DNA from 2 places in the Cellulosilyticum sp. WCF-2 genome. Region 1 is predicted to be linked to the other one. Evidence: a T-box and tRNA genes for the amino acid it is inferred to sense, from the RefSeq annotation. Region 1 holds a T-box; the other holds one or more tRNA genes.
The links. A T-box is a leader RNA that pairs with one kind of tRNA and senses whether it is charged. The one in region 1 lies ahead of thrS (threonine--tRNA ligase), so its partner is inferred to be a tRNA-Thr.

Region 1 (4,220 bases):
AGCTGATTGCTTTTCTTTTTTCTCTTCATCATTAACTACAGCATCCTCTGTTTCTTTAACCTCTTTCTCCAATCCTTGTTTTCTTACAATAGATTCCTTGCTTCCCATGGATTGTTCTTGCTTATTACATCCTATTAATAAGACTAATGCTATCACCATGAATAAGCTATAGTAGTTTACTTTTACTGTCCCCTTCATTACGTTCCCCCTCGTATATCCTGAACTACTCACCAGCAATACATTTATTATCTTCTTAATGCTATATAAATATCGTATCATTCTCTAAAATGTTTATCAATATTATCAAAATATTTAGTCTTTAAGACTCTACATGTTTTTTCTCTACATCTATCAACATCACAAAAAAGCTACATTAAGCAATCTGTGCTCGATGTAGCTTCTCTTTTATTCACTCTTTATTAGCTTAGTTTATTATCTTAATTTCTTATCACTACTACTTCTCCTACTAAACAGTTCCCCCCTGTATTTCATTCTTCAGGAGCTGCATTAACTCTTGTATGCTGTAGCTTTCTTGAGCATTTTCATCTCGCCTACGAATTGTAACAAGCTTATTATCTACTTCTTTTTGACCTACAACGATCATATAAGGCACTTTACCAAGCTGTGCTTCTCTAATCTTATAGCCTATCTTTTCATCTCTATTATCTATTTCACAGCGGATACCTTGTTTTTGTAATTCTGCCATGACAGAAGCTCCATACTCTGCGAATTTATCTGAAATAGGGAGCACTTTTACTTGAACTGGCGCTAACCAAAGTGGGAATTTACCCGCATAATGCTCAATTAGAATGCCTATGAATCGTTCAATAGAGCCAAAGACAACGCGGTGAATCATAATAGGTCTATGCTTCTTACCATCTGCACCAATGTATTCTGCTTCAAACCTTACAGGTAGCTGAAAGTCTAGTTGAATAGTACCACACTGCCATGTTCTACCTATAGAATCCTCTAGGTGGAAGTCTATCTTTGGTCCATAGAAAGCGCCGTCTCCCTCATTAATCACATATTCTAGCTGCATCTCATCTAAAGCCTTTTTGAGTCCCTCAGTTGCCACATTCCAATCTTCATCACTACCAATACTATTTTCTGGACGTGTAGATAACTCCACATGATACTTAAAACCAAACTTGCTATACACTTCATCAATAAGTCTTACAACACCTTTAATCTCATCTGTAATTTGTTCCTGTGTCATGAAAATATGAGCATCGTCTTGTGTAAAGCAACGTACACGCATAAGACCATGTAAAGCTCCTGATTTTTCATGTCTATGAACCAATCCCAATTCACCCATACGAATAGGGAGTTCACGATAAGAGTGAGGCTGTAATTTATAAACTAACATACCACCAGGACAATTCATTGGTTTGATGGCAAAATCTGTATCGTCGATAACTGTGGTATACATGTTTTCACGGTAATGATCCCAGTGACCAGATGTTTCCCAAAGCTCTTTATTGAGCATCATCGGTGTGCTAATTTCCACATAACCCTCTCTCGTATGAAGCTTTCTCCAATAATCAATTAAGAGATTTTTAAGTATCATACCTTTTGGCAGGAAGAATGGAAAACCTGGTCCTTCATCTAGAATTGTAAATAAACCTAGTTCTTTTCCTAACTTTCTATGATCCCTCTTTTTAGCTTCTTCAATGCTTTGTAAATAGGCTTCTAAATCACTACTCTTTGGAAAAGCTGTTCCATAAATCCTTGTGAGCATCTTATTTTTTTCGTTTCCTCTCCAATACGCCCCAGCCGTTGCTGTTAACTTAAAGGCCTTGATTAGGCTTGTATTAGTTACATGTGGTCCTGCACATAATTCCACATAATCTCCTTGCTGATAAAAGCTAAGCTGTGCCTCTTCAGGTAAGTCATTAATAAGCTCTATTTTATAAGGTTCATTTTTCTCTTTCATCAGTGCAAGTGCTTCTTCTCTATTTAAAGTATATCTTTGCAAGGAGAGACTTTCTTTAACGATTTTTCTCATCTCTTGCTCAATCTCTACTAAATTCGCCACTGTGAATTCAAAGTCAAACTCAAAATCATAGTAAAACCCATCTTCAATCACAGGTCCAATAGCACACTTAGTAGTTGGGTATAACCTTTTAACAGCTTGTGCTAAAACATGAGATGCTGTATGTCTAAAAGCATTCTTCCCCTCTTTTTCCTCGAACTTAAAATCTTTTACTAAACCATCCTTCATTATTACTTTCATTTCTTATGTCCTCCTTTTCAAACTTGAAATATATAACATAAGAAAAGCACCCTAAAACAAATGACCTTATAGTCATTTATTTAAGGGTGCAATTATAGTCTGTGCACGGTTCCACCTTAACTTTTCACTTCAGATTCTAACAAATCCTAGCCTTTAACGCAGACATACGGATGTACTTACTTATTGGTTCAGCACAACAGCTCAGGAATGGTTTTCAACTAAACGCTTTCATAAAGAACTTCCACCAAGTATTCTTCTCTCTGGATGATTTATAAAGTCTACTCTTTTCCATCTTTGCTTTTCCTATGTTATTAAGGTTATTATAACTAATCATCATAAAATGTCAATATATTATCTTTATTTCATAATATTTTCAACATTACTTCCCAATCATAGCTAATTGACATTTTTTGAATGGTCTCGATTTTCTTTACCAATGATCTATTTAAAGATATATATGTTATAATCGTTTAAAAATATGAACCATTATCATACTAGAATATATGGTCTTCTAGAAAGGAGTCACTAATGGAGAAAAAGGTAAAAGTGCATGTGTTTCATACAGGAGAAGTAAATGTTGACCCCGCTGTTCCCTTTAGATATATATCAAGAAATCCCATAGCTTATACAGGCCTATTACGAAATCCAAAAAAACGTATTTGGCTACCTGTATCAGCTTATCTTATTGAACATCCAAAGGGATTAGTACTAATTGATACAGGATGGCATAAAGATGTAAGGGTTAATCAAAGAAAACATATGTCCTGGAAGCTTAATATAGCAAGTAAAGCTAGACTTCCATTAGGTGAAGCAATAGATGAGCAGTTGCAATCCTTGGGCATTACTCCTAAAGACCTTGACTATGTTTTTTTAAGCCACATGGATGTTGATCACATAAGCGGTGTAGATTTAGTAAAAGATGCCAAGCAAATTCTTACCTCTAAAGAAGAGTTACAAGCAGCAACTACGGGTGAACTTAGATATGAGAAAAGACTATGGAAAAATGTAAATATACGCACATTTGAGATGAAAAATTCATCATATGGGCCATTTGGAAGAAGTTATGACGTCTTTAATGATGAGAGTATATTAATGATAGATGTAGCAGGTCATACTAAAGGAAGCAGTGCAACGTTAGTACAAAACAACGGAAAATTTATTCTTTTAACGGGAGACTGTGGTTACTCAAAAGATTCTTGGAAAAAATTACGTTTACCGGGCCCTATATCTGATAAAAGAAAGATGAGAAAAACTCTAGAATGGGTAGGGGAAATGTCTCACAAAGAAGGATGTATAGAGATATTAGCTACACATGACCCCGAGGTAAAACCCCACATTATTGAATTATAGGAGAAGCTAAATGGAACAATGCAAAGAAAGGTTAGCAAATATTGCAACAGAATTTAGACAATGCAGCAAGGTCTTTACTGCTATTGGTGATGAAACTAGGCAGAAAATTATTCTAACACTTTTAGAGAGTAATTGTGACGGCATAAGAGTTGGTGAAATTACAGAAAAGACAAATCTTTCTCGTCCCGCAGTATCACATCACCTACAGCTACTAAAAGAAGCGGGCATTATCAACATGCGTAGAGTGGGAACTAAAAACTATTATTATATGGATTCAAACAAGGAACAATGGATGAAAATAATAAAGCTTATGAATCATATTTATGAAGTTGTTCAGGACTTTGCACCAATTGATACCCGAAGTGATGAGAGCTATTATTCAAAATAAGACAGTAAATAAATAATAATTAAAGGAGGTCATGATTAATGAATCTAGTTGAAGCAATGCAAAAAAGACATTCAGTACGTAGTTATAAAACACAAAAAATAGAAGGAACGGTAGTTAATGAACTTAGGGCCTATATAGATGAATGTAATAAACAAAGTGGTATGCATATTCAGTTATGTATAGATGAACCCAATGCCTTTAATAGTTTCATGGCACATTATGGTTCATTCAAAAATGTAACTAACTATA
Region 2 (4,220 bases), 1.8 Mb from region 1:
TGAATTGTATGTACTTCAACATGACGGTTGACACACAGAAAATACATGATATCCTTAACTAATAATTTAATCCATCCTTCCTCTGTTTTGATTATATAGCATTCTGTCTGCGCTCTCATCTTTTTTAAAGCACTCTGAATGCACTCTTCGATTTCCTCTTTAAAATGACTTTTACGTACATATCTGAATGCACCAACTTTAAAGCTTTCAAAAACCCGTGTCGTTATCCCTGTTAAAAATACAATTAATAGCTCCTGATTAATCTCTCTTATTAATCTTGCAACTTCTATTCCATCTTTTCCAGGCATATCTATATCTAAAATGACTATATCAAAAAAATAAGGCACTTCATTGAATACCTTTATAAAAGCTTCACTACACGAAAATTGATGAACTTTAATATCTACATTCAATACTGATAGATAATACTCAATATATAGCGTGGCAGATTCTAAGAAATCCTTATTATCATCACATATTATTAAGTTAATCATCTAATCACCCCATTTAATTCTATACAATTTTTGTATTATTTTCAACATTTTTAATTCATATTTTATTCATATTTGACACATTACAACATCGACTATGTTTACATGTGGCTATATAACTATGTTATAATAAAATAAACTGTAACTATTTTTAGGAGTTTAAAATATGACCATCACTTCACTTTATTATGAACGTACCGCTGAAACACTTATAAAGAATTTACAAAAGCGCCATATAGAAGGCCATTATGTATCGTCTAAGGAAGAAGCCATTCAAAAAGCATTTTCTCTTTTAAAAAATAGTGAACTTATTTCTTGGGGTGGCTCTATGACATTGGCTGAAATAGGTCTTATTCCTGCTCTAGAAGCAGCAGGATGTTATACCCTATTAGACCGTTCCAAGGTACCTAATGAGCAAGTAGAAGAACTCTATCATCGTGCTTTTTTTGCTGATACCTATTTTATGAGTACAAATGCCATCACTCTTGAGGGTGAACTTATCAATATTGATGGTACTGGTAATCGTGTTGCCTCACTTATTTATGGACCTAAACAAGTCATTATTATTGCCGGCATGAATAAAGTAGCTAGAAATCAAACAGAAGCTCTTTCTCGTATACATAATGCAGCTTGTCCTCAGAACGCTATTCGCCTTAGTAAAAACACACCTTGTGCTTTAACTGGTGTTTGTCAAGATTGTTTAAGTCCAGATTGTATTTGTATGCAAACGGTTATTACACGTAATAGTAAACCAGCCGGTCGTATTAAAGTCATTCTAGTAGGTGAAAATCTAGGTTATTAAGTAACCCTTAAATAGCCATTTTTTCTAGAGGTAAATGTTGACAAACGTCATCCTACATGCTATTATAATAAAGCGCTTAACAAAGAGCGCTCTGCTCTCATGGCTCAGGCGGTAGAGCGTCACCTTGGTAAGGTGGAGGCCACGGGTTCAAGTCCCGTTGAGAGCTTTACTATTCAAAGGATACAAGTTATTACTTGTATCCTTTTTTGTCAGTCAATAAATATTTATGTTTATCGACGTATAATATCAGTATTTTTTAATAAGAGGTACCATTGACTCTATTTGTTATAAATTCTTACTTTATAAATTTTTCAGACTTATAATTTATTTTTATAAGAAAATACATTTAATATTAAAATGATTCATATTATTATGTATATATATAAGTTATTAAGGAGTATAGCGTAATGATATTAAAAATTTTTAAGAAATACGAATTTCCTCTTATGTACATTGTATTTATAACTACTATATATATTACTTACAGGTTATTAAACGTAGCCATTTAACCAGTTATATACTTAAATGAATGCCCAGTTACTAGCTTTATAAAAAAGGGTATAAACATTAAAAATAAATGTTTATACCCTTTTTTGTGACTCTTTTTAGTTATTGAAGACTTTTATTGAATTCAAAAATGTTTTCTATTTCATTATCTGTCTCGTCATAACATTTCACATCCGCTCCTGCAATGTATCCAATGGAATCACGGTCCAAAACTGTAGCTCTTATTTTAAGTAAGTCCTCCTCACTCATGGGTAAATCAACTACCTTTGTTTCTTGATCTCTAGTACAGACCATCTTAACTTTCATTTTACTCACCTTTCTTCCTTCTATATTAAACTTCCATAATAATTGGCAAAATAGCGGGCCTTCTTTTTGTTTTTTCATATAAAAGTTGCTCTACCACCTTTTTAATGCTCGTTTTTAAAATATGCCATTCTGTCATTTGATAAGCAAGACACATCTCTAATTCTTTATTAGCTACAGCTTTTACTTCTTCTATTAAATCCTCTGAATCCTTGGCATAAACAAAGCCTCTGGTAATAATATCAGGACCACTCATAATAGAGCAAGTTTCTAAATCAATGGCTGCTACTACTATGAGCATCCCCTCTTCTGCTAAATGCTTACGATCCCTGAGTACAATATTACCTACATCTCCTATACCAATACCATCTACTAAAATATTTCCTGCCCTTACTCTTCCGGTCACTCCAGCTGTTACCTTACTTACTTCTAAAACCTCCCCATCTTCTAAAATAAAGATATTATCCTGAGCCATTCCCATTTGCCTTGCTAAATTGCGATGATGAATCAGATGCCTATATTCACCATGAGCTGGCATAAAATACTGCGGATGCGTTAAAGTATGCATGAGCTTAAGCTCTTCTTGATATGCATGACCTGATACATGAACCTCTTCTAAATCCTTATATATGACTTGAGCTCCTTTTTTATAAAGCTCATTAATCACTTTTGAAACTAATTTATCATTTCCTGGAATAGGTGAAGCAGAGATAATAAATAAATCATTGGGTTCTATTTGAATGAATCGATGTTTTCCAAAGGCAATACGTGCCAGCGCTGCCATAGGTTCCCCTTGGCTTCCTGTCGTAATAATAGTCATTTGATCATTAGGGTAGTTCTTCATTTGTTCAACTTCTATTAAAGTAGTCTCTGGCACACTCAAATACCCTAAACTTCTGGCTACTTTCGTTATGTTTTCCATACTTCTGCCACTAAAAGCTACTTTACGTCCATAAAGCACCGCTGCATTAATAATCTGTTGAATACGATGAATATTGGATGCAAAGGTCGCAACAATAATACGTCCTTTCACATTGTCAAATAAACGCTCTAAGGTCTTACCAATAGTTACTTCTGATGGAGAGTGTCCTTTACGTTCTACATTAGTGCTATCTGCTAAAAGGAGTAATATGCCTTCTTTTCCCAATTCACCAATCCGCTGTAAATCCATTCCCTTCTGATCAACAGGTGTATAATCCACTTTAAAGTCCCCTGTATGAAAAATAATTCCTTCAGGTGTATGCACTGCAATACAACACGCACCGGCAATACTATGTGTACTTCTCACAAACTCTACCTTTATTTGTTCTAAAGCAATCACGTCACCAGCTTCCACGCAGTGACATTCACTTTTTGTTAGGAGACCGTGTTCTTGGAGTTTGTTTTCTATAATGCCTAAAGTAAGAGGAGTTCCATACAAGGGAATGTTCATTTGTTTTAATATATAGGGAACTGCACCTATATGATCTTCATGTCCATGAGTGAAAAAGATACCTTTTACTTTATTCTTATTTTGTAATAAGTACGTAATATCAGGAATAACCAAATCTACCCCATACATTTGTTCGTCTGGAAAACCCATGCCACAGTCAATCACTATGATTTCTTCTTCATACTCTATAACGGTTATATTTTTGCCAATACTTCCAAGCCCTCCAAGAGGAATGACTTTCACAGCATTTTTCATCTTTCATCCTCGCTTTATTACTTTTATACTTAGTATAACTTTTTCCTAAAAAAGTATGTAGTGTTATTTTTAAATGAGACAAATGATAAAGTTACTTGCCATTAAGCTTTGATAAAATTTCCATATTGAAATACTTACATTAAGCTCATACTAAATTTGAATTTTTATTCTTAATCATTTATTACTTTTAGGAGGTATTGTCATGTCTTTCCCTAACCATTTTAAAGCGCAACAACAAACAAGGCATCCTGGTTTTGAATACGAAATGCAACCACTCCCCATTTTTGATGATGAAACGACTCTTCCAAATGGTAGTTTACTCCAAGAACAAGTAGCTATTATTACAGGTGGTGATAGTGGTATTGGACGTGCTGTAGCAGTGGCTTATGCCAAGCAAGGAGCTGATGTTGCCATTGTTTACTATAATGAA

Region 2: it has a tRNA-Thr gene. The T-box ahead of thrS (threonine--tRNA ligase) is inferred to sense a tRNA for this amino acid. The anticodon was not compared.

Annotation. Positions count from the first base shown of each region.
Region 1 is NZ_CP034675.1:849,168-853,387, reverse strand. It holds gene EKH84_RS03795 (DUF4830 domain-containing protein) at 1-198, opposite strand, end outside; gene thrS (threonine--tRNA ligase) at 467-2,233, opposite strand; T-box leader at 2,313-2,537, opposite strand; gene EKH84_RS03785 (N-acyl homoserine lactonase family protein) at 2,762-3,583, shown strand; gene EKH84_RS03780 (ArsR/SmtB family transcription factor) at 3,594-3,971, shown strand; gene EKH84_RS03775 (nitroreductase family protein) at 4,010-4,220, shown strand, end outside.
Region 2 is NZ_CP034675.1:2,608,475-2,612,694, reverse strand. It holds gene EKH84_RS11580 (LytR/AlgR family response regulator transcription factor) at 1-494, opposite strand, end outside; gene EKH84_RS11575 (lactate utilization protein) at 658-1,293, shown strand; tRNA gene EKH84_RS11570 (tRNA-Thr) at 1,387-1,459, shown strand; gene EKH84_RS11565 (hypothetical protein) at 1,903-2,106, opposite strand; gene EKH84_RS11560 (ribonuclease J) at 2,132-3,790, opposite strand; gene EKH84_RS11555 (SDR family oxidoreductase) at 3,993-4,220, shown strand, end outside.